One region of the Janthinobacterium sp. OK676 genome, then DNA from elsewhere that is predicted to be linked to it. Evidence: predicted binding sites of a transcription regulator. Region 1 holds the regulator's gene; each other region holds the start of a gene.

The links. Region 1 encodes FNR, which switches genes on or off when oxygen is low (the NO sensors DNR and NnrR bind a similar motif). Its sites were predicted from a motif close to TTGATNNNNATCAA; they were not measured.
Region 2: paaA (1,2-phenylacetyl-CoA epoxidase subunit PaaA) is a predicted target of FNR. The motif match lies at 6,929-6,942, and genes of this name have one in related genera.
Region 3: cydD (thiol reductant ABC exporter subunit CydD) is a predicted target of FNR. The motif match lies at 6,793-6,806, and genes of this name have one in related genera.

The regions. Positions count from the first base shown of each region.
Region 1 covers NZ_FNHA01000018.1:58,299-68,484, forward strand. The annotation lists gene BLU39_RS26850 (heavy metal translocating P-type ATPase) at 1-2,316, shown strand, start outside; gene ccoS (cbb3-type cytochrome oxidase assembly protein CcoS) at 2,319-2,495, shown strand; gene ccoN (cytochrome-c oxidase, cbb3-type subunit I) at 2,715-4,142, shown strand; gene ccoO (cytochrome-c oxidase, cbb3-type subunit II) at 4,158-4,772, shown strand; gene BLU39_RS26870 (cbb3-type cytochrome oxidase subunit 3) at 4,774-4,974, shown strand; gene ccoP (cytochrome-c oxidase, cbb3-type subunit III) at 4,967-5,887, shown strand; gene ccoG (cytochrome c oxidase accessory protein CcoG) at 5,892-7,274, shown strand; gene BLU39_RS26885 (FixH family protein) at 7,421-7,945, shown strand; gene fnr (fumarate/nitrate reduction transcriptional regulator Fnr) at 7,949-8,707, opposite strand; gene BLU39_RS26895 (response regulator) at 8,947-10,186, shown strand, end outside.
Region 2 covers NZ_FNHA01000003.1:215,803-225,988, reverse strand. The annotation lists gene BLU39_RS07870 (TonB-dependent receptor plug domain-containing protein) at 1-1,463, shown strand, start outside; gene BLU39_RS07865 (aminotransferase class V-fold PLP-dependent enzyme) at 1,479-2,768, shown strand; gene BLU39_RS07860 (cytochrome-c peroxidase) at 2,805-3,905, opposite strand; gene BLU39_RS07855 (M14 family metallopeptidase) at 4,200-5,324, opposite strand; gene BLU39_RS07850 (hypothetical protein) at 5,465-5,719, shown strand; gene paaX (phenylacetic acid degradation operon negative regulatory protein PaaX) at 5,830-6,759, opposite strand; gene paaA (1,2-phenylacetyl-CoA epoxidase subunit PaaA) at 7,026-8,015, shown strand; gene paaB (1,2-phenylacetyl-CoA epoxidase subunit PaaB) at 8,043-8,327, shown strand; gene paaC (1,2-phenylacetyl-CoA epoxidase subunit PaaC) at 8,327-9,094, shown strand; gene paaD (1,2-phenylacetyl-CoA epoxidase subunit PaaD) at 9,094-9,639, shown strand; gene paaE (1,2-phenylacetyl-CoA epoxidase subunit PaaE) at 9,680-10,186, shown strand, end outside.
Region 3 covers NZ_FNHA01000004.1:390,428-400,613, reverse strand. The annotation lists gene BLU39_RS11200 (hypothetical protein) at 69-293, shown strand; gene cydX (cytochrome bd-I oxidase subunit CydX) at 351-476, opposite strand; gene cydB (cytochrome d ubiquinol oxidase subunit II) at 499-1,653, opposite strand; gene BLU39_RS11185 (cytochrome ubiquinol oxidase subunit I) at 1,667-3,244, opposite strand; gene BLU39_RS11180 (amino acid ABC transporter ATP-binding/permease protein) at 3,360-5,042, opposite strand; gene cydD (thiol reductant ABC exporter subunit CydD) at 5,039-6,727, opposite strand; gene BLU39_RS11170 (GbsR/MarR family transcriptional regulator) at 6,867-7,418, shown strand; gene BLU39_RS28920 (PEP-CTERM sorting domain-containing protein) at 7,716-8,282, shown strand; gene BLU39_RS11160 (hypothetical protein) at 8,443-8,622, shown strand; tRNA gene BLU39_RS11155 (tRNA-Arg) at 8,693-8,767, opposite strand; tRNA gene BLU39_RS11150 (tRNA-Pro) at 8,862-8,938, opposite strand; gene glmM (phosphoglucosamine mutase) at 9,030-10,186, opposite strand, start outside.

The DNA.
Region 1 (10,186 bases):
TGCGAAGCGGTGGCGCAAACCATCGTCGACATCGGCCAGAGCGCCTACTACCGCGACCGCGACGAATATGCCGTCAATGCGGCCGATGCGACCATGGTGCCGCCCGAACTGCGCCTGTACAGCAATGACGATGCGCAATTCGCGCGCGACGCCAGCAGCTGCGAAGCGACCCTGTCCGTCGAAGGCATCCGCTGCGCCGCCTGCGTCTGGCTGATCGAGCGCCAGCTGACGCGCCTGCCCGGCGTGCAGGCGGCCAGCCTGAACGTCGCCACGGAGCGCCTGTACGTGCGCTGGAGCCGCGCGCAGTGCGAGCCGGGCGACATTCTGCAAGCCGTGCGGCAAGTCGGCTACACCGCCTATCCGTATGACGCCGTGCGCCATGGCGAACGCCTGCAAAAAGCCAGCAAGACCCTGGGCCGCCAGCTGTTCGTGGCCGGCCTGTCGATGATGCAGGTGATGATGTACGTGGCGCCCGCCTACCTGGCCGCCGAGGATGGCACCCTGGACGACAATATGGCCAGCCTGATGCGCTGGGCCAGTTTGCTGCTGACCCTGCCTGCCATCTGTTACTCCGCCATGCCCTTCTTCCAGGGCGCCTGGGCCAGCCTGCGCGCGCGCACCCTGGGCATGGACGTACCCGTCGCGCTGGGCATCCTGGCGGCCTTCTTCGGCAGCGTGGTGGCGACCTTCACGGGCCGCGGCGAGGTGTATTACGACTCGGCCACGATGTTCATCTTCCTGCTGCTGTGCAGCCGCTATTTCGAGCTGCAGGCGCGCCGCAAGGCCGCTTCCGCGCTGGAACGGCTGCAGCACGCCTTGCCCGCGTCCGCGTCCTTGATGGCGGGCTTCCCCGACAGCCGCGCCACCACCCTGGTGCCGGCCGGCAGCCTGGCCGTGGGCGACGTCATTCTCGTCAAGCCGGGCGAAGCGATCGCCGCCGACAGCGTCATCATCGAGGGTACGAGCGCGCTCGATTTGTCGTTGCTGACGGGCGAGAGCGCGGCACAGCGCCGCAAAACGGGCGAGCGCGTGCCAGGCGGGGCCATCAACGCCAGCGCGGCGATCATCCTGCGCGTGCTGAAGCCGGCGCGCGAAAGCACGCTTTCCGATTTATTGAAACTGATCGAGCGGGCCGGCAGCGGCAAGCCGCAGATCGCGCAATGGGCCGACAAGGTGGCCGCCTGGTTCGTCCTGGGCCTGCTGCTGTTCGCCGTCGCCGTGTTCGCCTTCTGGATCTGGCACGACGCGTCGCAGGCCTGGCCCGTGGCCATCGCCGTGCTGGTTGTCTCTTGCCCGTGCGCGCTGTCGCTGGCCACGCCGACGGCGCTGGCGGCCGCCACCGACAGCCTGCTGCGGCGCGGCGTGCTGATCGTCCAGCCGCACGTGCTGGAAACCCTGCACCGCGCCACCCACATCGTCTTCGACAAGACGGGCACCCTGACGCTGGGCCGGCCCGTGCTGAAGCAGATCGAGGGCCTGGACGGCATGACGGAAGACGACTGCCTGCAGGTGGCCGCCGCGCTGGAAGCGGGCAGCGCCCATCCGCTGGCGCAGGCGATCCTGGCCGCCGCGGGAGAAACGCCGCGCACGCATGCGGAACAGCTGCAGGAAGTGCAGGGCCAGGGCCTCGAAGGCATCGTCGGCGGCGTGCGCTATCGCCTGGGCAATGCGGCCTTCGTTGCCGCCATCGCCGGTCCGCCGTTGGGCGACACGGCCGTCGGCATGCAGGGCATGACGCCGCTGTACCTGGGCACGCAGGGGCGCTGGCTGACGCGCTTTTTACTCAGCGACGCGCTGCGCCCGGAAGCGCGCGACGTGGTCGCGTATTTCCAGCGGCGCGGCAAGCAGGTCGTGCTGCTCAGCGGCGACCAGGAAGCGCTGACGCAAAGCGTGGCGACGGAACTGGGCATCAACACGGCCTGCGGCGAATGCCTGCCCGATGAAAAGCTCGATTTCGTGCAGCAATTGCAGGCGACGGGCGCCGTCGTGGCGATGGTGGGCGACGGCATCAACGACGCGGCCGTGCTGAGCGGCGCCGACGTTTCCTTCGCCATGGGTTCCGGCGCCGCCCTGGCGCAGGCCCATGCGGACACGGTACTGCTCTCAAACCAACTGGTATCCGTGCTCGACACGGCCAAGACGGCCGCGCGCAGCATGCGCATCATCCGCGAAAACCTGGGCTGGGCCACCCTGTACAATCTGACGGCCATCCCGGCCGCCGCGCTGGGTTTCTTGAACCCATGGCTGTCCGGCGTCGGCATGGCGGCCAGCTCGGCCGTCGTCATCGCCAACGCCCTGCGCCTGCGGAAAGCCTGAACATGGAAGCACTGTATCTCCTCATCCCCTTGAGCGTCGTGGTCGTCTTCATCGCCCTGTGGGTGTATTTCACGGCCTCGGACGGCGGCCAGTTCGACGACCTCGTCGGACCGGGCCTGCGCGTGCTGCAGGACGACGATACGACAACGACGCCGGCGCCCGGCGAACCGCATCCCTGAGCTCCCGGCCCGGCCGGCGTCTGCCCCGCAATCCGCCCAGATTGCAGGGATCTTGTATGGCTTTTTTGATCGTAATTTGACCGAAATACCGCTTTATTTCGATGCCAGTTCGCTACGCTTATTTCATCCGGGGAATTTTGATCCACATCAAAGTTTTTTCGCGGTCAAACACTTACTCTCTGGCCACCATCATAAATAGTAATTCCAGGGAGAGTCTTTGTGGATCAATCGCTGAACTATAACTACAAGATCGTGAAGCAATTCGCGGTCGCTACTGTGGTATGGGGCATCATCGGCATGCTGGTTGGCGTTATCATCGCCGCTCAGCTGGCCTGGCCTGCCCTGAACCTCGACATACCATGGCTGACATACGGACGCTTGCGTCCGCTGCACACGAATGCGGTGATTTTCGCCTTCGGCATCTGCGGCTTGTTCGCCACCTCGTACTACGTCGTGCAACGCACCTGCCAGGTGCGGCTGTTTTCCGACAAACTGGCCGCCTTCACCTTCTGGGGCTGGCAAGCCGTGATCCTGTGCGCCGTCGTCACCCTGCCCATGGGCATGACGCGCGGCAAGGAATACGCGGAACTGGAATGGCCTATCGCCATCCTCATCGCCGTCGTCTGGATCGCCTACGCCATCGTGTTCTTCGGTACCTTGATCAAGCGCAAGGTCAAGCACATCTACGTGGCCAACTGGTTCTTCGGCGCCTACATCCTGGCCGTGACGATTCTGCACGTGGTCAATGGCGCCGTCATGCCAGCCTCGTTCACCAAGTCGTATTCCGCCTATGCGGGCGTGCAGGACGCCATGATCCAGTGGTGGTACGGCCATAACGCGGTGGGTTTCATCCTGACCGCCGGCTACCTGGGCATGGTCTACTACTTCATCCCGAAACAGGCCGAGCGCCCCGTGTACTCGTACCGTCTGTCGATCGTCCACTTCTGGGCGCTGATCTTCACCTACATGTGGGCGGGCCCGCATCACCTGCACTACACGGCATTGCCTGACTGGACGCAATCGATCGGCATGGTCTTCTCGCTGGTCCTGCTGGCACCAAGCTGGGGCGGCATGATCAACGGCATCATGACCCTGTCGGGCGCCTGGCACAAGCTGCGCACCGATCCGATCCTGAAATTCATGATCGTCTCGCTGTCGTTCTACGGCATCGCCACCTTCGAAGGTCCGATGATGTCGATCAAGACCATCAACTCGCTGTCGCACTACACCGACTGGACCGTTGCCCACGTGCATGCGGGCGCCCTGGGCTGGGTGGGCTTCATCACCATGGGTTCGATCTACTACCTGCTGCCGCGCCTGGCTGGCCGCACGCAGATGCACAGCACGCGCCTGGTCGACGTGCACTTCTGGGTGGCCACCATCGGCATCGTGCTGTACATCGCCGCCATGTGGATCGCCGGCGTGATGCAGGGCCTGATGTGGCGCGCGGTCAATCCGGACGGCACCCTGACCTACACCTTTGTCGAGAGCGTGAAAGCAACGTATCCGTACTACGTGGTGCGCGTGGCCGGTGGCCTGCTGTACCTGTCGGGTATGTGCATCATGGGCTACAACACCTGGATGACCCTGCGCGGCAGCAAACTCCCCGTCGCCCGCATTCCGGAACTGAACGCGGCGCACGCCTGATAGGAGCAAAAGCAAATGAAATTTTCACATGCATGGATTGAGAAAAACCCCTGGCTGCTGATCGCCCTGGTCACGGTGGTGATCAGCATCGGCGGCGCCGTCGAGATCGTCCCCCTGTTCTTCCAGAAGAGCACGACGGAGCCGGTCGCCGGCCTGAAGCCGTATTCGCCGCTGCGCCTGGCGGGCCGCGACATCTACGTGCGCGAAGGCTGCTACAACTGCCACTCGCAGATGGTGCGTCCGCTGCGCGCGGAAACGGAACGCTATGGCCACTATTCGGTCGCCGGCGAGTTCGTCTACGACCGTCCGTTCCAGTGGGGTTCCAAGCGCACGGGCCCCGACCTGGCCCGCGTGGGCGCCCGCTACAGCGATGAATGGCACCGCACGCACTTGAACAACCCGCGCGACGTGGTGCCCGAGTCGAACATGCCGGCCTATCCATGGCTGGCGAAGACCAAACTGGTGCCCGACGAGATCATGCCGAAGATGCGCGCCCTGAAACGCCTGGGCCAGCCGTACAGCGATGAAGAGATCGCCGCCGGCCCCGCGCAGCTGCAGGACAAGACGGAAGAAGACGCCCTGGTCGCCTATCTGCAAGGCCTCGGTACATTAATCAAAACAAGGAATTAGCATGGCAATCGAAAACCTGTTTGACAGCGCCAGCAGCGTCATGACGGTGGTTTCCTTTATGACGTTCGTGGGCATCCTGTGGTGGACTTTCAGCCGCAGCAATGGCGACTTCGATGCGGCGGCACGCCTGCCGTTCGCCGACGAGGCGCTCGACTATCCGGCCGATGCCGCGCCGGCACAAGGGGAGCGCAACCATGGCTGACTTTACCAACGGCTTCTGGAATATCTACATCGTCGTGCTGTCCCTGCTGGGCATCATCGGCTGCGGCGTGCTGCTGTACTCGCAGTCGAAAGTGAAAGTGGCCGCCGGCGCCCCCGCCGACGGCACCACGGGCCACGTCTGGGACGAGGACTTGAAGGAACTCAATACGCCGATGCCGCGCTGGTGGATGTGGCTGTTCTACATCACCATCGTCTTCGCGCTGGCTTACCTGTTCCTGTATCCGGGCCTGGGCACCTATGCCGGCAGCCTGGGCTGGAAATCGACGGGCCAGTACGAGGAAGAACTGAAGAAGGCGGAAGCCGACTACGGTCCTTTGTTCAACAAGTACCTGAGCCAGGACATCAAGACGGTGGCGGCCGATCCGCAGGCACTGGCCATCGGCCAGCGTCTGTTCCTGACCTACTGCGCGCAATGCCACGGTTCGGATGCGCGCGGCAACAAGGGCTTCCCCAACCTGACGGACAAGGACTGGCTGTATGGCGGCGAACCCGACATCATCAAGACCACCATCCTGCACGGCCGCAATGGCCAGATGCCGCCGATGGGCGCCGCCCTGGGCTCCGAAGCGGATGTCGAGAACGTGGCCCATTATGTGCTGAGCCTGTCCGGTTCCACCTCGGACCCCGTCAAGTCCGTGCTGGGCAAGGCCAAGTTCGGCGCCTGCATGGCCTGTCACGGCGCCGATGCGAAGGGCAACCAGATGCTGGGCGCACCGAACCTGACGGACAAGACCTGGCTGTACGGCGGCAGCGCCGATACCATCATGGAAACCGTACGCAAGGGACGCAACAACACCATGCCGGCCTTCAGCGATTTCCTGGGCGAATCCAAGGTACACGTGCTGTCGGCGTATGTCTGGAGCCTGTCGAATTCCCCGACGCCCGTGAAATGATGTAATGGAACCTCAAGTCATCAAGATGTATGCGGCCCGCGAGCAGATCTACCCTCGCGAGGCCAAAGGACGCTACGCTACCTGGCGATGGGTATGCGTATGGCTTACCCAGCTGGCGTTCTACGGCTTGCCGTGGTTGACCTGGAACGGCAGGCAAGCCCTGCTGTTCGACTTGACCACGCGCAAGTTCTACATTTTCGGCGTCGTGCTGTGGCCCCAGGATTTCATCTATCTGGCGGCCCTGCTGATCATCTGTGCGTATTTGTTGTTCCTCGTCACGGCCATTGCCGGGCGGGTGTGGTGCGGGTTTTCTTGCCCGCAAACGGTATACACGGAAATCTTTCTGTGGGTCGAACGCCGCATCGAGGGCACGCGCAGCGCGCGCATGGCCCTCGACAGGCAGGGCCCGTCCGTGCGCAAGGCCTTCAAGAAGACGGCCAAGCACCTGGTATGGGGCGCCATCGCCCTGTGGACGGGCTTTACCTTTGTCGGCTACTTCACGCCGATCAAGGAACTGGCGCGCGAGGTGACCACCCTCAATTTCGGTCCCTGGGAATGGTTCTGGGTCTTGTTCTACAGCCTGGCAACCTACGGCAACGCGGGCTGGCTGCGCGAACAGGTGTGCAAATACATGTGCCCCTACGCGCGCTTCCAGAGCGCCATGTTCGACCAGGACACCCTGATCATCACCTACGATGCCAAGCGCGGCGAACCACGCGGCGCCATGAGCAAGAAGGCCGGCAACAACGACAAGCTGGGCGACTGCATCGATTGCACCCTGTGCGTGCAGGTGTGTCCGACCGGCATCGATATCCGCAACGGCCTGCAGTATGAATGCATCGGCTGCGCCGCCTGCGTCGATGCCTGCAACAGCGTGATGGACAAGGTCGAGCGGCCGCGTGGCCTGATACGCTACAGCACCGACCATGCGATGGAAAACAACTTCAATTCGAAGCAGATCCGCCAGCGCGCCATGCGCCCGCGCGTGCTGATCTACACGTCCATCCTGGCCCTGATCATCATCGCCGTATGTACCTCGCTGGCCCTGCGCACGCCCCTGAAAATGGACGTGATCCGCGACCGCGGTTCAATGGGACGCGAAGTGGAAGACGGCATGATCGAAAACGTCTACCGCCTGCAGATCATGAACACGTCCGAGCAAAGCCAGCATTTCAAGATCAGCGCTTCCGGCTTGCCGGGCCTGACCTTGCTGACGCGCGAAGAAGTGACCTTGCAGCCGACGGAAACGCTGGGCTGGCCGATCCGCCTGCGCGTGCCGCACGGCGTGGGCGAGAAGGGCTCGAACAAGATTGCGATCGAATTGCAATCGCTGGACGACCCGTCGCTGCACGTGCGCGAAAGCGCGGTCTTCATCGTGCCGCGGTGATGTTGATTCGGGGTCGGACCCTCTGGGTCCGACCCCGGTATTTCGCCGTAGGGGTAGCATTCAACATGCGGTAGGTTTACTGTATTTTCAACCCAGAAGCAAAAGCTGGGGACAGACCCAAAGGGCCTGACCCCAAGGAGAACAAAATGTCCGACAGTCTGAAACTGCAAGCCCCCGTTGCCCCGTGGTACAAGCACCGCTGGCCATGGCTGCTGATGATCGGCCCCGGCCTGTCCGTGGTCGTCGGCAGCTTCATGGGCTATATCGCGTTTACGCAGCCCGACGCGCTGGTGGTGGGCGATTATTACAAGCAGGGCAAGGCGATCAACCAGGATTTGAAGCGCGACACGATCGCCAGCGACCTGGCCATGGATACGAGCCTGTCGTATGACGTGGCGCAGGCGCGCCTGAGCGGCTCCGTGCACAGCTTCGGCAAGGCCTATCAGGCTCCTTTGCTCCTGCACCTGGCGCATGCGACCCTGCCGGAAAAGGATATCAAGCTGCTGGTGCGGCCCGATGCGGCCGGCAATTTCTCGGTCGCCCTGCCGATGCTCGAGCGCAGCCGCTGGCAGGTGCTGGTGGAAAACGACAAGCGCGAGTGGCGCCTGTCCGGCATCTGGACCTGGCCCGTGCAACGCAGCATCGCGCTGCGCGCGGATGAAGAGCTATAAAGCTTATTTACACACGTCCGTGCCTGCCGTAATGGCTTTCAGCTTGGCAGGCTGCAAGATCTCGATCTCGCGGTTCGACACGCGCAGCCAGCCTTCCTTCTTGAATTTCGACAATAAACGGCTGACGCTCTCGATGGTCAGGCCCAGGTAGTTGCCGATTTCCTCGCGCGACATGCGCAGCTGGAAATTGCTGCCCGAATAGCCGCGCGCCTCGTAGCGCGACGCCAGGTTGACGATGAAGGCGGCAAAACGCTGCGTCGCCTGCATATTGCCCAGCAACAGCATGACACTTTGCTCGCGCGTGATTTCCTGGCTCATCATGCGGTGGAAATGACGCAGCAGGGTCGGCATATTGCCCAGCAATTGTTCCAGGCTGGAAAACGGGATTTCACACACTTCGCTGTCTTCCAGCGCCACCGCATTACAGTGGTGGCGGTCGGCGCTGATGGCGTCCATGCCCAGCAGTTCGCCGGCCATCTGGAAACCCGTCACCTGCTCTTCGCCACCGGGATTGATCTGATAGGTCTTGAAGTGTCCCAGGCGGATCGCGTACAGGTTCTGGAACGAGTCGCCGATGCGGAACAGCGAGGCGCCGCGCACGATCTTGCGGCGGCGGCCGATGATCTGGTCCAGCCTGTCCATGTCGCCCACATCGAGGCCCATCGGCAGGCACAATTGATGCATGCTGCAGGTCGAGCATCGCGCACGCAACGCTTCCACGGTTACTGTGGGCAAGGTTGGAGTGAGTAGCGCTTCAGTCATGTCGGTACCTTTTAGAAAATGCAACAACAAGTTTACTGCATACAGGGTTGCCGTGTGCCAATTTCACGGTAATTTCGGCGAATAAACGACGTCCAGCCTTTAATTATATGGCAACATCGTCACAAGCCCATGCGGGGAGGGGCATTTGCGCGGTGCCGCTTGCCAAGTTGATGTATTGATAGGAAAATTCCTAACAGCATTATCTGCCGCCTGTGCCGCCCGGTACTGAAAAGGAAATCATGAAGCCTCTCGGCATCAAAGCAAAAGTCGCGCTGGCCACCAGCCTGACCTCGATCGCCATGATCGCGCTGGTCACCATGATCCAGGTGCGGCACATGCGCGACGACTTCACGCGAGTACTGCTGAGCCAGCAGTCTTCCCTGATCAGCCGCACCGCAGCCGAGCTCGACGACAAACTGGGCATGCTGCTGCAGATCGTCACCCTGACGGCCAGGCAGCAGCCGCCGGAATTGATCGCCCAGCCGGCCCAATTGCGCGAATACTATTCGCGCCGCTCGATGCTGGTGCTGTTCGACGACGTGCTGGTGCTCGATGCGCAGGGCGCTGTCGTGGCCGACATGCCGGAAGTGGCGGGGCGCGCCGGCATCAACGTCGCCGAGCGCGAGTATTTCCAGACCGTCCTGCGCACGCGCCAGCCCATGATCACGGAACCCATGCTGGGCAAGTCGAGCGGCATGCCCATCGTGCAGATGGTGGCGCCCGTGCTGGCCGCCGATGGCCAGGTGGCCGGCGTGGTGATCGGCGTGCTGCGCCTGTACAAGGACAATCTGCTGGGACGTCTGCGCACGGAAAAGATCGGCAAGAGCGGCTATTACTTCATCCTCACGCGCGGCGCCGTGCCGCGCTACGTGCTGTACCCCGATACCAGCCGCTTGTTGCAGCCGCGCCAGCCGAACGCCAACCCGACCACCACCCAGCTATTGAAGGAAGATGGCGAAGGCAGCATGGTCAGCACCAACAGCCGCGGCGTCACGGCCGTCAACAGCTTCAAGCGCCTGAAATCGGTGAACTGGCTGCTGGCCGCCTCGCTGCCCGTCGACGACGCCTTCGAACCGTTCGACGGCGTGCTGTACCGGCTGGTGCTGTGGAGCATCCTCGCCTCGCTGCTGGCCGCTGCCGTTCTGGGCTGGGTCACCGTGCGCCTGCTGTCGCCGCTGGTGCGTTTGCGCGACACCCTGCTGGCCCTGCGCACCAGCGGCAGCCGTTTCACCCCCGTGCCGGTGCGGCAGCGCGACGAGATCGGCGAACTGACGGAAGCGTTCAACGGCCTGATGAGCGAACGCGACCGCCTGCAGCAGGAACTCGAATCGCGCGCGGCCGAGCTGGAGCAGGAGCGCGACCGGGCCGAGGCGGCCAACCGCGCGAAGAGCGATTTCGTGGCCAACATGAGCCATGAAATCCGCACGCCCCTCAATGCCGTGCTGGGCATGGTGTATTTGCTGGGCAATACCAAGCTCG
Region 2 (10,186 bases), on a different contig from region 1:
TGTTCCCAGGCTGGGACTTGCGCAGCATCTACCCGCTCGGCTTCAGCCCCAGCTATTCGAACGAGCAGGATGACATGCAGGTGGTGGCCGGCGTGCGCGGCCATTTCAACGACCGCTTCGGCTGGGACGTGAGCGCCTCCTGGGGCCGCAACCGCATCGACTACAATCTGGCCAATTCCATCAATGCCTCGATGGGCCCCGGCAGTCCGACGGCGTTCTACCTGGGCCAGTTGTCGCAGACGGAAAAGATCCTCAACGCCAACTTCAACTATGAATTGTCCATGGCATCCTTGCCGCAACCGGTCAACATCGCCTTCGGTGCCGAGGCGCGCAATGAAAGCTATGGCGTGAAGGCGGGCGATACGGCGTCGTGGACGGTGGGGCCAGGCGCGGCCATCGGCCTCGATGCGAACGCGAACGGCGCGCCCGGCTTCAGCGACCGCCAGGCCGGCAGCTGGGGCCAGGATAGCTACGCGGCCTACCTGGACGTGGAAGTGCCGCTGACCCGCGCCCTGAGCCTGGGCGGCGCGGCCCGCTATGAACATTTCTCGGAATTCGGCAGCACCGTCAATGGCAAGCTGTCGGCCCGTTATGTCTTGAGCGACAACATGGCCTTGCGCGGCTCCTACTCGACCGGTTTCCGCGCGCCAACGCCGGGCCAGTCGAACACCAACAGCACGAACCAGGGCCTCGACACCAAGACCCTGCTGTTGTTTACCAGCGGCCGCCTGGCCAACAACGATCCGCTGGCCATCCTGCTCGGCGCGCAGGCGCTGAAGCCGGAAAAATCGAAGAACCTGTCGCTGGGTTTTACCTGGAAGACGCCGGCGGGCTTCTCCGGTTCCGTCGACGTGTATGACATCCAGGTCAGCGACCGCTTCAGCACGTCCGCCGCATTCGCCGTGCCGGCCGGCGTGGCCAATCCGCTGCGCTACACGTCCGTCAGCTATTTCACGAATGATTTCGACACCACCACGCGCGGCATCGATATCGTCGGCAGCCACCTGAGCCGCGTCGGCGACGGCAAGCTGAACCTGACCCTGGCCTACAACTACAACACGACGACAGTCGACGGCGGCAAGTCCAGCCTGGTGACGAACCCGGCCCAGCGCCAGGTCTTCGAAGAACGTTTGCCCCGCCAGAAAGCCACCATCAGCGGCAACTATGACCTCGGCAGCTGGAATACGCTGGCCCGCGTGCGCTACTACGGCGCGTGGACGGACAATTCCGGCAATGCCACGGGCGATATCTTCCAGCGTTTTGGCGCCATGCAATTTCTTGACCTGGCCGTCGGCTACAAGATCAGCGACAAGCAATCGATACGCGCTGGCGTCGACAATGTGCTGGACAAATATCCTGACGAGGCAACCTTCCAGGCCAGCCGCGGTCTGATCTATTCGCGCAACGCGCCGTACGACACGGATGGCCGCAATCTGTACGTCGAGTACAAACTTAAATTCTGAGGGGCTATGTTGAACATGAATCCACAACGCCGCGCCTTGCTGCGCGCGGGATCGCTGGCGGCGGCGCTGCCTTTTACTGCGGGCGCCGCGCTGGCGCTACCTTTGCCGGCGGTGCCGGTGGGCGCCACGCCGGACGTGCTGGCCACCAACCAGGCTTACTGGCAGGCGGTGGCCGCACAATACGACCATCCCGCGGACGTGATACAGCTCGACAATGCCTTCTGGGGCTCCATGGCCAGGCCCGTGCTGGAACATTACGAGCAGCAACTGGCGATGGTGAACCGCGACAACGCCTGGTATGCGCGCATGCGCTTTCCTGCCGACTTCGAGGCGGCGCGGGCGGCGGCGGCCAGGGCGCTGGGCGTGGCGACCGATGAAATCGTGCTGACGCGGGGCGCCACGGAAGCGCTGCAAGTGCTGATCGCCGGCTATAACCGCTTGCAGCCCGGCGATACGGTGCTGTACGCGGACATCGATTACGACAATATGATCACCGTCACGCGCTGGCTGCAGCAGCGGCGCGGCGCCGAGGTGGTCCATATTGCCGTGCCGGAGCCATTTACGCATGACAACGTGATCGCCGCCTATGCCGACGCCATGGCGCGTCATCCAAAGCTGAAGCTGATGCTGCTCACGCACGTGAACCACCGCAACGGCATGGTCTTGCCCGTGGCGGAAATCAGCCGCCTGGCGCGCGAACGGGGCATCGACGTCATCGTCGATACGGCGCACGGCTTCGGCCAGCTGGACATGACGATCCCCGACTTGCAGGCGGATTTTGCAGGCATCAACCTGCATAAATGGATAGGCGCGCCCGTGGGCGTGGGTGCCGCCTACATCAAGCGGGGCAGGGTGGCCGATATCGACCCCTGGCTTGGTGAAAAGGCGGGCGACGATATCCGTTCGCGCGTGCACACGGGCACGGTCAATTTCGCCGCCTACCTGAGCTTGCCGAAGGCGCTGGAATTGCACGCGCAGATCGGCGTGGCCAACAAGCAGGCCCGGCTGCGGCTGCTGCGCAACCGCTGGGTGGAAGCGGCACGCGCCATCGATGGCATCGAAGTGCTGGCATCGAGCGACCCGCGCCTGACGAGCGCCATCGCGTCGTTCCGCTTGACAGGCAAGAGCAGCGTGGCCGACAGTTATGCCTTGTCGAAACAGCTGGTGCAGCAGCACGGCATCTTTGCCGTGCCGCGCGACGGCCTCGCGTCGGGCGCGTGCGTGCGCGTGACGCCAGGCATCTTTACGCCGGAGTCGCACCTGGACAAGCTGGTCGATGCCCTGCGCAAGGTGGCTCGCACCTGATGGATGCGGGGGCGCCAGCGGTGGCGCCCTCCGCCGTCATTGCTGTACCTGATAGCCATCCGTCAGGGTGGCCAGGAATTTCACCATATCCTCGATCTCGCCCGCCGTCAGCGCGGGCGCCATGCCGCGCCTGCGGTCGAACGGGGCCTCGGTGATGTTCACGCTGGCACGGTACCGGGCCGGCACGTCGTTGAATTTCTGCACTTTTCCCCGTTTGTCGCGCGGATACCATTCTTGCGGATGCGTATCGCGCCGCACATAAAAACGCAGGGCATCCGTCAGGTTATCGAACACGCCGTTATGAAAAAACACCTGCCGCGTGGCGACATTGCGCAGGCTGGGCACCTTGAAGGCGCCGCATAACTCGCCTTTTGTCGCCAGGTCCGTGCGGTCGGGGCCGCACAAGCCCAGGTCGAAATAGGCAGGATCGGCCGTGGCTGGAATGCGCATATTGCGCGGCACGCCCAGATTGTCGAAACTGAAGTCTGTGAACAAGGGCGGCGTGCCATGGTCGCCCCGCACGCTGGGGTGGCACGCGGCGCAATTGCCCTTGCGTTCATCGTTGAACAGGGCCAGACCCCGCAATTCGGCCAGTTCCAGCGGAACCTTGTTGGCCAGGTAGAGGTCATATTTGGAATCGTAGCGGTGGAAGTCCGGCTCTTCCTGCTGGAATTGCTGCAAGGCATAGGTGATGCGGCTGAATGCCTGTTGTGGCTGCGCAAAGATGGCCTCGCCAAAGACGCGCTGGAATGCTTGCGCGTAACTGCCCTTGCGCAGCCGTTCCACCACCGCATCCGTGCTGGCATTGGCCATTTCGTGCGCTGCCAGGAACGGCCGCTCCGCCTGTTCTGCCAGGCTGGCGGCGCGGCCGTCGCGGTTGATGCCGCCGTTGGGCGCGCCTTCCTCATCAAAGCGGAAAGGGGGCGTGTGTTCCAGGTAGCGCAGCGATGGCGTGGCGCGGTAGCCGGGCGCCTGGCCATCGGCGCCTCCCAGTTGCACGGCCAGCTTGTTGCCGGGCGCGTAAGCGTGGGCCGGGTCGTGACAGCTGGCGCACGACTGCTTGCCCGAGGCGGACAGGCTGGCATCGTGGAAAATTTGCCGTCCCAGCTGCGCGGCCGGGCTGAGTTCGGCCGCCATGCCTGGCATGCCAGACAAGCTGGCAAACAAGAATATGCACACGTGTGCAAATTTACTCCTGAAAAAGCGCGCCGTGGCGCATGGCTGGTCTCGAGTGATCATGGGCAGGATGAGTTGTCGGCAAGAAGGGGGACAGAAGTGCTGGGGCCAGTATAGGCAGCAATGGGCGGCGTGGCAACGATTTACGATGTTGCGATGCGCAAAAAAGTGGCAGGAAAATAGCCGACGGCAGGGGCGCCGCCGGCCTGGACTGGCCCGCCACCGCATGCGTGGCGGGCCGGCATCATGCGTGGATCAGGCGCGCAAGGTCGACAGGATAGGCTGCAGCACGGCCGCGCCCAGGGCGGCGCTGCGGGCGCCGCTCCAGCCCGTTTGCGGGTCGGGATCGTTGGCATTGTCCTTGAACGGCAATTCCAGGGTCAGCGACAGGCAGCCGAAGGCGTGCGTGATGTGGGGCGAACCCATGGTCAGCACTTCCGGCGTGAACGGGCCGTCTTCGTAGCCGTGCTCATCCTGGAAGTCGGGGCTGGCCACCTTGAAGTCGGCGATGAAGCGGTCTTGCTCGGCTTTTTGCGCCGGCGTGAAATTTTCCAGCGCATCGCTGCCCGCCACGAAGACGTAAGGCAAGCCTTCGTCGCCATGCACGTCGAGGAACAGGTCGCAGCCGATTTCATGCATTTTCTGTTTCACCAGGAATACTTCCGGGCTGCGTTCCATCGTCGGCGTCATCCATTCGCGGTTCAGGTTGGCGCCGGTCGCGTTGGTGCGCAGGTTGCCATGCACGGAGCCGTCCGGGTTCATGTTCGGCACCACGTAGAAGACGGCGTCTTGCAGGCACTGGCGGGCAAACGGATTGGCCTGGTCCAGCAAGGCTTCGAGCATGCCTTCGACAAACCATTCGGCCATCGTCTCGCCCGGGTGCTGGCGCGCGATGACCCAGACTTTTTTCTCCGCATCGGCGTCGCCGACGACCAGCAAATTCATGTCGCGGCCTTCGACGGTGCTGCCCAGGTCGACCAGGCGCACCAGCGGCGACGCTTGCGCGCTGTCGATCAGGGCCAGGTGGCGGTCCCATGGGTACGGTTCGAAGTAGGCGTAGTACACGCTTTCTTCTTCGGGCGTATGTTCGATGGTCATCACCGTGCCGTCAAAGCTGGTGGGCACGCGGAACCACGTTTCGCGGTCGTAGCTGGCCACGGCCTGGTAATCTTTCCAGCCGTCCGGGTAGGCCGACTTGCCTGCGTTCATGAAGCGGATCGTGCATGCCTCGCCTTGCGCGCCTTGCAGGCGGAAGTAAAACCACTGCGTGATGTCGGCGTGGGAATCCTTGCGGATGTTCAGCTCGATGGAGTGGGCATCGTCGGCGCGCAGCACCTCGATCGCGCCGGCGTCGAATTGCTGGCTGATTTTAATGGTCATGTGTGTTCCTGATAAAAACGTATGGGTTTTGCATCGTGTGCAATGGCGCGATGATACCCGTTTTAGGCGCGCCTTTGTGCTGGCGCAAACGACGACGGACGTGCTTTGCTAACGTGGAAGTTCCAACACGGGAGAGCATCATGAACGACAACGGCAAGCACATACACGAGCTGGAAAAGAAAGTCAGCGCCCTCAGCGACGCCCTGGCGCACCTGGGCAAGGGCACGACCTTGCAGGAATTGCTGCGCATCCTGCGCTTTCCCGGCTATACGACGCCGGCCGAATACACCTTCAACGTCGCCATCCTCGACACCATGCTGGTGCAGGCCAATGCGCTGGAAAAGCTGGGGCAGGATTTGTTGGCAGGGGCCAAGCAAGTGGCGGTAAAGCAGTGAGCAGGTAGTGACTTATTCCTGAACGCCTGAAAAATGTTCAGGGCAAGGCGCAGGGCCGCAGGCAGTACGAATGTACGCCTAGGCCCTGCAACGCCGCCATGGACGTTTTCTCAGGTGTTCAGTCCGCCAAAACGTTCAAAAAACCACGGCTCGACGTCGGGGGCATGCTCATCCTCGCGCCGCAGGGTGGCCAGGATATGTTCCTCGGCCGCCGCATACGTGATGCGGTACAGGTCGCGCGCCAGCGCATAGGCTTGCGTGCCGGGCCACGGTTCGGGCAGCAGTTCGACGGGCAGTTGCGGGTCGTGCAACTGCACGCGGCGGTAGGCGTGCGTCAGCAGCGAGCGGATGACGAACGCTTGCTCCGCGTCGAACACGGGTTCCTGCTGGAGCAAGGTCAGCAGGGGCTGGAAGCTGGCGATGAATTTTTCGTAGCCGGCCATCACTTCCGACAAGTCCCAGCAGTCGCCCACCATGTCGCGCAGGGGACGCGTGCTGACACCCGGCAACTCTTTTGTGTGGCAAACGTACAGCTTGCCCTGCACCTCGTTGCGCACGAGGATATCTTCCAGCGCCTCCGCATTGCTGGCCGGGTGGCCAAAGATGCCGGGAGAAATCAAGCCGTAGCCGGCCCACAATAATTCCTTGCGCAGCGCCCCCCGCTCGGCCGCGCCGATGCTGCCGGCCGGCCCGATCACCAGGGTCCAGCTGCCATCCCAGTGCACGACCAGCGGCGCATAGATGCGGCGGTAAGCGCGTTCGAAGCGGGCCAGGGCCTCCGGGCGTATCGTATAGGCGCTGCGGCGGCCGTCGCGCTGCGAGCTGAGCCAGCCTTCCTGCGCCAGGCGGAACACGCTGGTGCGCAATAGCCGGTCATTGACGCCAAATGGCGCCAGCAGTTCGATCAGGCTGCCCAGCCAGATGGCGCCGCCGCGCGGCACGATGGCGTCGCCAAAGATGGTCATCACCAGGGACTTCGAGCGCGGTGGGTCGCTTTCCAGGAAATCGGCTATCCATGCCGTGCAGCGGGTGTTCTTCATGTGGTTCCGGTCTGGCCGTGTAGCGGTCGGTTCAATAAAAGCAGCAGTTTACTTGGCTGCGCGGGTAGCGCGGCAATAATTTGCCGGAAGCGCTGGTCGCGCTTTATGGTGTTTTCTCATAAGCAATATCATACGCACAAAAAAGCGGCACAAGATACGAATTTTTAAAATGATTCACATCAAGTGTATGCAAATCGTTTTTTGTATCGTATTATCTGTTCATCGCACCGCGTTGCTGCGCAAATCAAAGACATGGGAGACACATCATGTACGCACAAATGGTTGAAACCGGCCTCAAGAACGTCCGTTCCCTCGACGACATGGGCCAGGAAGAGCGCGCTTTCCAGGCGCGCATCGACGAAGGCATCAAGATCGAGGCCAAGGACTGGATGCCGGACGCCTACCGCAAGACCCTGATCCGCCAGATTTCGCAGCACGCGCACTCGGAAATCGTCGGTCAATTGCCCGAAGGTAACTGGGTCACGCGCGCCCCGACCCTGAAACGCAAGTCCATCCTGCTGGCGAAGATCCAGGACGAAGCGGGCCACGGCCTGTACCTGTACAGCGCCGCGGAAACCCTGGGCGTGTCGCGCGACGACTTGCTGGCCGCCTTGCACTCGGGCAAAGCCAAGTATTCGAGCATCTTCAACTATCCCACCCTGTCGTGGGCCGACATGGGCGCCATCGGCTGGCTCGTTGACGGTTCCGCCATCATCAACCAGATTCCCCTGTGCCGCTGCTCGTATGGACCGTATGCGCGCGCCATGATCCGCGTCTGCAAGGAAGAATCGTTCCATGCGCGCCAGGGCTACGACATCATGATGTCGCTGTGCAAGGGCACGCCCGCGCAGAAAGCCATGGCGCAAGATGCCTTGAACCGCTGGTGGTGGCCGTCCCTGATGATGTTCGGCCCGTCCGATGCCGCCTCCGTCAACAGCGCCCAGTCGGCGCAATGGCGCATCAAGCTGTTCTCGAACGACGAACTGCGCCAGCGCATGGTTGACCAGACCGTGCCGCAGATCGAATACCTGGGCTTGACCGTGCCCGATCCCGACCTGAAGTTCAATGCGGAAACAGGCCATTATGAATTCGGCGAGATCGACTGGTCCGAGTTCAACGACGTCCTGAAGGGCAATGGCCCGTGCAACCGCGAACGCCTGCAAACGCGCGTCAAAGCGTATGAAGACGGCGCATGGTTCCGCGATGCCTTGGTCGCCTACGCAGACAAGCAAGCCGCTAGCAAAGCGGCAGCCTGAAAAACATCGATAAAAGGGGATAGCAACATGAGCAAAGAATGGCCATTGTGGGAAGTTTTCATCCGCAGCCAGCACGGCCTGGCGCACAAGCATGTGGGCAGCCTGCACGCTTCCGACGCCACCATGGCGGTCAACCATGCGCGCGACGTCTACACGCGCCGCAATGAAGGCGTGAGCATCTGGGTGGTGCGCGCGGCCGATATCGTCGCCAGCAGCCCCGGCGACAAGGGCGCCCTGTTCGAACCGTCGAACAGCAAGGTGTACCGCCATCCCACCTTCTTCCCGATGCCGGAAGAAGTCAAGAACCTGTGATGGGAGCGCCTGCAATGGATGACAAGGTCAATTACCTCTTGCGCCTGGGCGACAACGCCCTGATCCTCAGCCAGCAGCTGTCGCAGCTGTGCGGCAAGGGGCCGGCGCTGGAAGAAGACATGGCGCTGACCAACGTGGCGCTGGACTTGCTGGGCCAGACGCGCTTGTGGTTCAGCTATGCGGCCGAACTGGAAAACGCGGGCCGCGACGAGGACGACATCGCCTTTTTGCGCGACGCCCACGATTTCAAGAACTGCCTGCTGGTCGAACAGCCGAACGGCAATTACGCCGACACCATGATGCGCCAGTTCTTTTTCGACAGCTGGCATTACTTCCAGCTGCTGGAACTGACGAAATCGACGGATGCGCGCATCGTCGAAGTGGCGCAAAAATCGATCAAGGAAGTCACGTATCACTTGCGCCGCAGCGGCGACCTGATCGTGCGCCTCGGCGACGGTACGGCCGACAGCCACGCGAAAACGCAGGCTGCGGCCGACAAGCTGTGGATGTACACGGGCGAGATGTTCACGTACGACGCCGTCGACCAGGCCATGGTTGCCGCCGGCATCGCGCCGCCATCGGACGTGCTGCGCCGCGCTTTCCTCGAACACGTGGCCGAGATCTTCGCCGAAGCCACCCTGACCATGCCGGCGCCCGACGCCTGGATGCAGAAGGGCGGCAAGCAGGGCACGCACACGGAGCACCTGGGCTTTATCCTGGCCGAGATGCAGTTCCTGCAGCGCGCCTATCCCGGGGCGGAGTGGTAATGAACACGGCCGCTGGCGCCGCGGCGCTTGACGCCGCCCAGGTCTGGGCCTGGCTCGGCGATGTGCCGGACCCGGAAATCCCCGTCATTTCGGTGGTGGACCTGGGTATCGTGCGCGCCGTCGAAGTGACCGGCAGCGACGCTTGTGTGGTGACGATCACCCCGACCTATTCGGGTTGCCCGGCGATGCAGGTGATTGCCGATGCCGTCACGGATGCCTTGCGCAGCCACGGCGTGGCCAAGGTCACGCTGGTGAACCAGCTGGCGCCCGCGTGGACGACGGACTGGATGAGCGAAGCGGGCAAGGCCAAGCTGAAAGGCTATGGCATCGCCCCGCCGCAGCAGCAGGTGATCGACATCAGCGGCCTTGGTAGAGGAACAGCAGGTGGCGTCAAGCGTCAGCCCATGCCGAAGCTGGACGTGATCTGCCCGAACTGCGGCTCGACCCATACGCAGCTGACCAGCCAGTTCGGCTCCACGCCGTGCAAGGCCCTGTACAAATGCATGGCTTGCCGCGAACCGTTTGACTACTTCAAGTGCCACTAAAAAAATCAGGCACACGTTCCGAAGAAACTGGAGATGAAGCATGAGTAAATTTTATCCGCTGTGCGTAGCGAACGTGCGCAACGAAACGCGCGACACCATCGCCGTCACGTTCGACGTGCCATTTGAATTGCAGCAGCAGTTCCGCTTCCAGCAGGGCCAGCACCTGACCCTGCGCGCCAATATCAATGCGGAAGACGTGCGCCGCTCGTATTCCATCTGTTCGGCGGTGCAGGACGGCACCCTGCGCGTGGCCATCAAGCGCACGCCGGGCGGCGCTTTCTCCACCTGGGCGAACGATACCCTCAAGGCCGGCGCCACCATCGAGGTGATGCCGCCCATGGGCCATTTCAACGTGCCGCTCGATTGCGTCAACCGCAAGCACTACCTGGCCTTTGCGGCAGGCAGCGGCATCACGCCCATCCTCTCCATCATCAAGACGACCCTGCTGACGGAACCCCTGAGCCGCTTTACCCTGTTCTACGGCAACCGCGCTTCGTCGTCCGTCATCTTCAAGGAAGAATTGACGGACTTGAAGGATGTGTACCTG
Region 3 (10,186 bases), on a different contig from region 1:
AAATGACGCTCCCGTGCGTAGATGGCTATGCCGTCACCTGATTTGTTACCACGCGGAAAGGGAAAGCCATGCAGCATTACAGCAAAAAGACGGATCCCATGGACCAGCGCCTGTACCTGGCCCAGCGCATCGACCGTGCCGATGCGCGCCTGCGGCGGCTGAACGAGGCGCTGGCCGATGCGGCGGCGCGCGAACGCTGTGCGCGCTGGCTTACCGCCTGGGCCGTGGCGGCGGGTGCCGACGCGCCGCGCGGCATGAAACTGCGCATCCGTGGCGAATTCATCTTGCTGTAAAAAGCAAAAGCCCCGCCGGGCATTGCGCCGGGCGGGGCTGTTCAGTCCGTACTGCGACTAGTTCGGCGTGTCGCGGTACTGCTCGGGCGTCGTGTCGCCATCGGCGATTTCATACCACATCGCATTGAGCACGGCGAAGGTCGCCGCCAGCGGCAGACCCAGTATCCAGGCGAAATACCACATAGTTATATCCTTTCGTAAATTCTTAGTAGGCGTGACCGCTGTCGTCTTCGATGGCTTTGCCGTCGACCTTACCCCACAGCACTTTATATACCCACGTCGTGTACGCCACGATGAGGGGAATGAAGACGGCCGTGACGACCAGCATGATGAACAGGGTCATGTGGCTGGACGAGGAATCCCACACCGTCAGGCTGGCGCGCGGGTCGATCGACGATGGCAGGATGAACGGGAACATGGCCGCGCCCACGCTGAGGATGATGCCGGCGATGGCCGCCGCGCTGGCCAGCAAGGCAGGCACTTCGCGGCGCGCGCGCAGCAAGGCAAACGCCAGCAAGGGGCCAAGCAAGCCCAGCGCAGGGGCGATCCAGGTCCACGGATGGGCTGCAAAGTTAAGGAACCAGGCGCCCACGTGTACCTGCGCCGTTTTCAGCATGGGGTTCGACGGACCGTCGACGACGACGGCGCTGGTGACGCGGTAGCCATCGACCCACAGCCACAGGGCCACGCCGGCCAGCGCATACAGCACGACGGTGGCGAGCGCCGCCACGCTGCCGTAGCGGCGCGAGCGTTCAGCCACGGGGCCGTCCGTTTTCACTTGCAGCCAGGTGGCGCCGTGCATCACCAGCATGGCCACCGAGACGAGGCCGCACAGCAGGGCGAACGGATTGAGCAGCGCAAAGAAACTGCCGTCATAGAAGATATGCATGTCCGGCGAGAAACGGAACGGCACGCCTTGCAGCACGTTGCCGATCGCCACGCCGCAGATCAGGGCCGGCACGAAGCCGCCCACGAACAGGGCCGCGTCCCAGCGGGCGCGCCAGCGCGGGTCTTCGCGCTTGCTGCGGAATTTGAACGCCACGGGACGCACGATCAGCGCCACGAGGATGACGAACATGGCCAGGTAAAAACCCGAGAACGAGACGGCGTACAACTGTGGCCAGGCGGCAAAGATGGCGCCGCCGCCGAGGATCAGCCACACCTGGTTGCCTTCCCACACGGGACCGATGCTGTTGATGATGACGCGGCGCTCGAGGTCCGTCTTGCCGACGAACGGCAGCAGGATGCCCGTGCCCAGGTCGAAGCCGTCCGTGATGGCAAAGCCCACCAGCAGGATGCCGATCAGCAGCCACCAGATCAGGCGCAGGGTTTCATACGAAATCATTTCATGCAAAATCATGGTCTGGTCCTCCTCAGGCGCGTTGAGTATGAATGGCAGCGGCCGCTGGCACGGGGGCCGGCGCCGTCTCTTGCGGCCCCTTGCGGATGGCCTTGAGCATGAGCTTCATTTCAATAATCAACAGCACGGTGTAGATGGCGGCAAAGCCGGCAATGGTGATCAACAGGGTCGAAGCGCCCAGGTTAGAGACGGCCACGGCCGTCGGCAGCACGCCTTCGATGACCCACGGCTGGCGGCCCGCTTCGGCCACGATCCAGCCCGCCTCGATGGCCACCCACGGCAGCGGGATGGCGAACACGGCCAGCTTCAGCAGCCAGCGGTGCTTGTCCAGCGTGCGGCGCGTCGACAGCACGAAGAAGGTGCCGGTCAACAGGATAAAGAACATGCCCAGGCCCACCATCACGCGGAAAGACCAGAACAACGGCCCCACGGGCGGCACGGTATCGAGCGCGGCCTTGCGGATCTGCTCGGGCGTGGCCTGGCGCGGATCGTCGACATAGCGCTTGAGCAGCAAGGCATAGCCCATGGACTGCCCTTTCGATTCGAACACGTCTTTCGCGTCCTGCGGCACGGGGGCGCCTGGCGCCACGCTGCGGATGGTTTGCAGCGCGTCATACGCCTTGATGCCGTCCTGGATCAGCAGCTCGCCACGGTCGACCAGCTGCTCAATGCCGGGGATTTCCGTCGTCAGCGAACGCGTGCCGATCAAGCCCATCACCATCGGGATGTGCACGGCGTAATGCGTCTCGCGCGCTTTGGCGTCGGGAAAACCGATGGCCGTGAAGGCGGCCGGGGCCGGCTCCGTCGTCCACATGGCCTCAATCGCGGCCAGTTTCATCTTTTGATGTTCCGACGACAGGTAGCCGCTTTCATCACCGAGCACCACCACCGACAAGGTGGCGGCCAGGCCGAACGAGGCGGCCACCGTCATCGAACGCTTGGCCAGCTGTACGTGGCGGCCCTTCAGCAGATACCAGGCGGAAATACCGAGCACGAAAATCGATGCCGCCGTGTAACCGGCCGACACCGTGTGCACGAATTTCGCCTGCGCCACCGGGTTCGTCAGCACGGCGCCGAAATCCGTCACTTCCATGCGCATGGTCTGCGGATTGAAGGCCGCACCGACGGGATTTTGCATCCAGCCGTTGGCGATCAGGATCCACAACGCCGAGAAGTTCGAGCCGATGGCCACCAGCCAGGTCGTGACCAGATGGCCCCGCTTTGACAGCTTGTCCCAGCCGAAGAAGAACAGGCCGACGAAGGTCGCTTCCAGGAAGAAGGCCATCAAGCCTTCGATGGCCAGCGGCGCGCCGAAAATGTCGCCCACGTAATGGCTGTAATAGCTCCAGTTCATGCCGAACTGGAATTCCATGACGACACCCGTCGCCACGCCCATGGCGAAGTTGATGCCGAACAAGACACCCCAGAACTTGGTCATGTCGCGCCAGATGGGACGGTTCGTCATCACGTAGACCGTCTCCATGATGGCGAGCAGCACTGACAGGCCTATCGTCAGCGGAACGAATATAAAGTGGTACAGAGCTGTCAGCGCGAACTGCAGTCTGGATAAAGCGACAATATCGAAGTCCATATGATTTCCTTGGTGTTTCCCTAATGTAATTGTAGACTTGGTATCTATCTGATGTAATTCGATTGCTACCGTCCCTCATGCCGGCGGACGGCAGCGCCTGTGTCTCCGTTCTGTCTTAATCTCCGCGCAATCCCGCCATGGCCGTGTCGAAGGCCGGTGTGCCACGGCGCGCGTCGCCCACGATACGGCCATCGCGCAGGCTGACCAGCCTGTCAGCCAGCGCCGCTTCGCGCCGCAAGTGGGTTGCAATCAGCAAGGTACGTCCTTCGCTGCGCGCGCGCAGGCGCCGCAGGACGTCGATCGCCGTCTGGGCATTGAGCGCTTCCGTCGCTTCGTCCAGCAGCCACAAGGTCGATTCATGCAGGAACAGCCGCGCCAGCGCCAGGCGCCGCGCCTGGCCGCCCGACAAACCCAGGCCGCCCTCGCCCAGCATGGTGTCAAGGCCGCCCGCAAACGCACGCACCTCGTCATCCAGGCCGGCCGATTGCAGCGCCGCCCACAGCTGCGCATCGCTGGCGGACGGGTCGGCCAGGCGCAGGTTGTCGCGCAAGCTGTCCTGGAACAATTCCGTCTTCTGCATGAACAGGCAGGCGCGCGGCGCGGCCACCTTGCCCGACATTGGCGCCAGTTCGCGCGCGGCGATGGCCAGCAGGGTCGACTTGCCCGCGCCGCTGGGGCCGATCAAGGCCACGCGCTCGCCATGCGCGATGTGCAGGGAAATATCATGCAAGATGGCGGCATGGCTGCCCGCATGGGCGGCGCTGACGTGGTCCAGGCGCAAGCCCGGTACGCAGTCAGCCGGCGGCGCGGCGATCTCTTCAACCTCCAGGCGCGGCGCCAGCCGGCGCATGGCCAGCAGCATGCGTCCCGCTTCCAGCGCGCCGCGGCGCAGTCCCGCAAACGGTTCCACGGCAGTCAGGGCGATCAGCAAAGCCAGGGCCGCCAGCGGCACGCTCATGGCGTGCTGCTGCACCAGCGCGGCCACGGCCAGCAGCACGCCAGCCAGGGTCGCGCTGCCGGCCACGCCATACGCGGCGCCGGCCGCCGTTTCCAGGCGCAGCAGAGCCATGTCCGCTTGCGCCAGCGACTGGTCGATCCGGCCCAGCGCAGCGCACTGGGCATCGATGCGGCCCGCCATCACCAGGTCCGTCTGGCCGGCCACCAGGTCGATGGCGCCGGAACGCAATTTTTCGATGGCGCGCGAACGCACGATGGAGGGACGGCGGGCGCGTAGCGCGACGATCCAGCCGATGCCGCCGCCGGCGGCCAGCAGCCACACGGCCAGGCCCAGGCCCAGCTGCCACTGCATCACGCCCAGCGCCACGCCGGCCAGCAGGGCCGCGCACAGGGCCGTGAAGGCCGGCACGAGCAGGCGCAAGTACAGCGATTCGAGCGCGTCGATATCGGCCGTCAGGCGGAACAGCAGCTTGGCCGGCTGGCGCAGCAGGCGGCTGGCCGCTTCCGGGCGCGACCAGCCACGGAACAGGCGCACGCGGATGCTGGCCAGCGCGGCGAACGTGGCGTCGTGCGCGACGAGCCGCTCCGCATAGCGCGAACCCGTGCGGCCGATGGCCAGCAGGCGGATGCCGGCCGACGGGCCGAAGACGTCGAACACGATGGCCGTCGAGGCGTGCAAGCCGGCAATCGACGTGGCCGTGATAAACCAGCCGGACAAGCCCAATAACGCCATGCCGGCCACCGCCGTCAGCGCCGCCAGCAAGGCGCCCCCGATCAGCTTGCGGGGCTGGGCCAGCAGCAATTGCCGCAAGACGGGGTTCGATATGAGTGAAGTTTTCATGCGCGCAACTCCTGCACTTGGGCATGCGCATCGACCTGCACCGTGCGCTGCAGGCGGCCAGCCAGCACGGGGTCGTGCGTGGCGACGATCATCGTCTTGCCTTGCGCCAGTACCAGCAGGGCGTCCGTCACACGCGCCGCCGTTTCGCTATCCAGGTGGGCCGTCGGTTCATCGACGAGCAGCAAATCCGCATGCGGATGCATGGCCACGCGGGCCAGGGCCAGGCGCACGGCTTCGCCGCCGGACAAGCCCTGACCGCCATCGCTGAGCATGACGGCCGGCTGCGCCTGCGCCACGGCAGCTAGGTCGGCCAGGTGCAGCGCCTGCGTCACGTGCGCGGCACTGGCGCCCACGCGGCCCAGGGTCACGTTCTGGCTGACGGACGCGGCAAACACGTGGGGGCGCTGGCCCATCCACGCCATGCGCTGGCGCAAGGTATTGACGGTGCTGTTGGTCAGGCGCACGCCGCCGATGCGGATCTCGCCGCCGCTGGCGGGCAGCAGGCCGGCCAGCAGGGACAGCAAGGTGGTCTTGCCCGCGCCGCTGGCACCCAGCAGGGCCACGTGTTCGCCCGCGCGCACGGCCAGGTCGAAGCCGTCGAACACGGGCGCTTCGCCCGGATGGGCAAAGCGCAATTGCTGGAGGTCCACGGCGGGCGCCGCCGCCACGGCCATGGCGGCGGTCGAGACGGCCGCCACTTCCACGCCAGCGCCAGGCAGGGGCACGCCATAGGCCGCCAGGTCGTGCAAGCTGGCCAGACCCGCTTCGCCGGCCGCCTTGTCGTGCCAGACGGCGGCCAGTTCGCGCAGCGGCTCGAAGAAGGCGGGCGCCAGCAGCAGGATGAACATGCCCTGCCCCAAGGTCAGTTCCCGGCCCCAGGTGCCGAAATTGATGCTGCCCAGCAAGGAGAAACCGATGAAGGCGGCCACCATGGCGACACCGAGCGCGGAAAACAATTCCAGTACGGCGGACGACAAAAAAGCGATGCGCAGCACCACCATCGTGCGCCGGCGCACGGATTGCGAGGAGGCGTCCAGCCGTTCGGCCGTGGCGTCGACGGCGCCCAGCGCGCGCAAGGTGGCCAGGCCGCGCAGGCGGTCCAGCAGAAAGGCGTTCATGCTGCCCATTTCCACCATCTGCGCGCGGCTGGCCGCTTGCGCGCCCATGCCCACCAGGGCCATGAAGACAGGAATCAGGGGCGCGGCGATCAGCAGGATCAGCGCGGCGATCCACGACAGCGGCGTCACCACGGCGAGGATCACGAACGGCACGAGCATCACCTTCCAGCGCGCGGGCTTGTAGCGCACCAGATACGGCACGATGGCTTCGGCCTGTTCGGCGATGACGCTGGCCGCCTGGCCCGACTGGGCGCGCTGGCGGTCCAGCGGCGAACGGCGCGCCAGCGCTTGCGCCACTTGCGCGCGCAAGGTGGACAGGTGCGCGCGCGCCGCCGCATACATGCGCCGCGCGCCCCACGCTTCGCAGACGGCGCGCAGCACGCCCAGCAGCAGCACGCCGGCGGCCGGCGCCAGCGCGGCGCGCCAGCCGGCGCCATCGAGCATGGCTTGCACGGCCCAGGCCAGCAAAGCCGCTTGCGGCAGCCACAGCAAGGCGGCACCGCCTTGCGCCAGGCTGGCGGCACGGGGAAGAATAAAGCGGGGCAGAGACAAGGGCGTGGTCGGCATCTTCTATACTTCTTGAGTTTTCAGAATTTTCTGTAAATTCGATATTTTGTATAATACTGCGAAACATGACATATATCAATTGACCCCACCAGTATGGCGTGAAAAAATTCAGATAATTATGAAAACTCAACATATCCAAATGACGCCGCTGATCCTGACCTTCGTCAGCCATTTCGGCGAGATGGGCAGCCGCTGGGGCTTTAACCGTACGGTGGGACAAGTGTACGCCTTGTTATTTGTCGCGGAGCACCCTTTGCACGCGGATGAAATCGCCGAACACCTGAGTTTTTCGCGCTCGAACGTGAGCATCGGCTTGAAGGAATTGCAGGGCTGGGGCTTGATACGCCAGTCGCGTATACCTGGCGACCGGCGCGAGTATTTCTCCTCGCTGGGCGACGTGTGGCAAATCTTCCGCGTCGTGGCCGCCGAGCGTCGCCGCCGCGAAGTGGCGCCCACCCTGACGGTGCTGCGCGAATCGCTGCTGGCGCCGGCCACGGAGCCAGTCGACCAGTATGCGCAGGAACGCATGCGCGAAATGTATGAACTGGTCGACCTGGCCAACACCTGGTTCGACGACTTGCAGCGCCTGTCGCCCGAATCGATGGCGCAACTGATGAAAATGGGCGCCAAGGTACAAAAGCTGCTCAACGCCAAGGATCGCCTGTTTGGCGTCAGCAACAACAGCGACTGAAGCCCTCCCCTCGCCACAACCGGGACGCCGCCAGCACAAGCTGGCGCGCCTTGTCACGCCATTTCCCCACGTCATGTTGGCCATTACTAGCACAGCCATACATAGCCGTATGCGATGTTGTCAACTGAACCAATAGTATTATTTAAATTGTATTAATTTATATCAAGAGTAAGCTTGCATTTGCGTACTCTCTACGCACAGGAAATAGATAAAAACGGGCAATGGGATGACTTCCCCGGCATGTAGGGACGCGTCCCAACACGATGAAGCGACTGTCTCAAGCACAAGGGGATTTTCATGAAAAGCGTAAAGAGCATTGCCATCAAGGCATCCATGCTGGCTGCCGTAACGGTACTAGCTGGCGCAGCACAGGCTGCCACGTGGGTGGACGTGGGGCCGGCCAGCGGTTTCGTCATCGCCGGCAGCACCGTCACCTATTCGCCGTCGCCGGCACTGCAGGTGAAATATTATGACGACAATCTGGTGCCACAGAGCCCCTCGGACATCCAGGGTTACATCAATGGCGTGTTCGGCACCACCCTGGGCGCCGCCGTCTCGATTTGCGACAACCCCACCTCGGGCTGCAGCGCCGGCACCACGGGAGGCTTGAGCGGCGGCGTCAACTCTTATACGAGCGCGGCCGCCTATGACTACTTGGCCATCCACTTCGGGCAGGGAGAACTCGTGTTCCACTGGGCCGCCCCTGTGGCTGCCGGCACCACCTTCACGGTGGCAGGCCTGCCCAAGGATCTGAGCAATTACAGGGCCTTCACTTCCGCCGTGCCGGAACCTGAAACCTATGCCATGCTGCTCGCCGGCCTGGGCCTGCTGGGCTTCCTGGCACGCCGCCGCCAGGGAAAGTAAGCATCATCGGCGGCAGCGGCGCACCAGCGCCCGCTGCCGCTTTCCATGCCAACCGCATCTTTACACCGCGCTTGCGGCGCAAGACCCGCTTTTTACACCATCTTTAGACTTCCCTCGCTATGCTCGACGGCATCCACTGCTGACCGAAGAGGGAATCATCATGCACGAACAACCGTTTCAGCCACGCGCGCGCAGCGTGATCCGCCAGCACCTGCCCGTAGGGGAACGGCTGCGCCTGGCCCGGCTGGCCAGCAAGAAAATCGTATCGCTATTGTCTGCGCTGCTGTGCGCGGCGCCGCTGTTGTATTTGCTGGGCGTGGTAATATTTGCGCAGCCGTGAGGCGGCCTGCAGGCGAACGATGGAAGGTGATGGAATGCGACAGGCTGTCGCGCAGATGACCAGCAAGGACTGGTCCGCCCAGAGGGAATCGAACCCCCATTCACGGTTTAGAAGACCGTTGTCCTATCCGTTGAACGATGGGCGGAAAGGTGCAGCATTTTAGTCCATGCGCGCCGACAATGCCAAGGCGCCGCACAATAGAAAACGGGCTGTCATCTCTGACAGCCCGCTTATGACTTTGGTCGGAGTACAAGGATTCGAACCTTGGACCCCCTGGTCCCAAACCAGGTGCGCTACCGGGCTGCGCCACACTCCGAAGACAAGATAATAACGCCTCCACCCAATTTCGTCAATTGCCCCAAGCGAATTAGATGGAAATAACTATCGTCCCTGCCCCTTGCATCCCCTCAAGCGCCGACTTTATCGGCGATGCGGCGCGCCATGCTCTCGGCCTTTTCCTTGTCCTTGGCTTCCACCATCACGCGGATCAGCGGTTCGGTGCCCGAAGCGCGGATCAGCACGCGGCCCGTGTCGCCCAGTTCCGCCTCGACCAGCTCTTTCTCGGCCACCATGGCGGCATTTTTCTGCCAGTCGAAACCGGGCGCCACGCGCAGATTGATCAGGGTTTGCGGGAACAGCACCAGTTCGGCCAGACACTGCTGCAGGCTCTGGCCGCTGCGCTTGAGTGCGGACAACACTTGCAGCGCGGATACGATACCGTCGCCCGTCGTGTGCCGGTCCAGGCACAGCAAATGGCCCGAGCCCTCGCCACCCAAGATCCAGCCCTTTTCCTTCATGACTTCCAGCACGTAGCGGTCGCCCACCTTGGCGCGCGCAAAGCCGATGCCCTGCTGCTTGAACAGCACTTCCAGCGCCATGTTGGTCATCAGGGTGCCGACGGCGCCCGCGACGGGACCTGTTGCCAGGCGGTCCTTGACCATGACGTACAACAACTCGTCGCCGTTGTACAAGCGGCCCGTGGCGTCGCACATGATCAGGCGGTCGGCGTCGCCATCGAGGGCGATGCCGAGATCGGCGCCGTGCTCGACGACGGCAGCCGCCATGGCCTTCGTTGCCGTGGCACCGAAGCCCGCATTGATATTGAAACCATCGGGCTTGTTGCCGATGGCGATGACTTCCGCGCCCAGCTCATGGAATACGTGCGGGGCGATATGGTAGGCGGCGCCATGCGCGCAATCGACGACGATCTTCAGGCCGCGCAAGTCCAGCTCGTTCGGGAAGGTGCTTTTGCAAAATTCGATGTAGCGGCCTTGGGCATCGTCCAGGCGCTTGGCGCGGCCCAGCTTGTCCGACGGCACGCAAGACATGGGCTCGTCGAGCGCCGCTTCGATTTCCAGCTCCACGCTGTCGGGCAGCTTGGTGCCCTGGCCGGAAAAGAACTTGATGCCATTGTCGTGATACGGATTGTGCGAGGCGGAAATGACCACCCCGGCCGACAGGCGCAACGCCCGCGTCAGGTAGGCGATCGCCGGCGTCGGCATGGGACCGGCCAGCATCACGTCCACGCCGGCGGCCGACAAGCCCGCTTCCAGCGCCGCTTCCA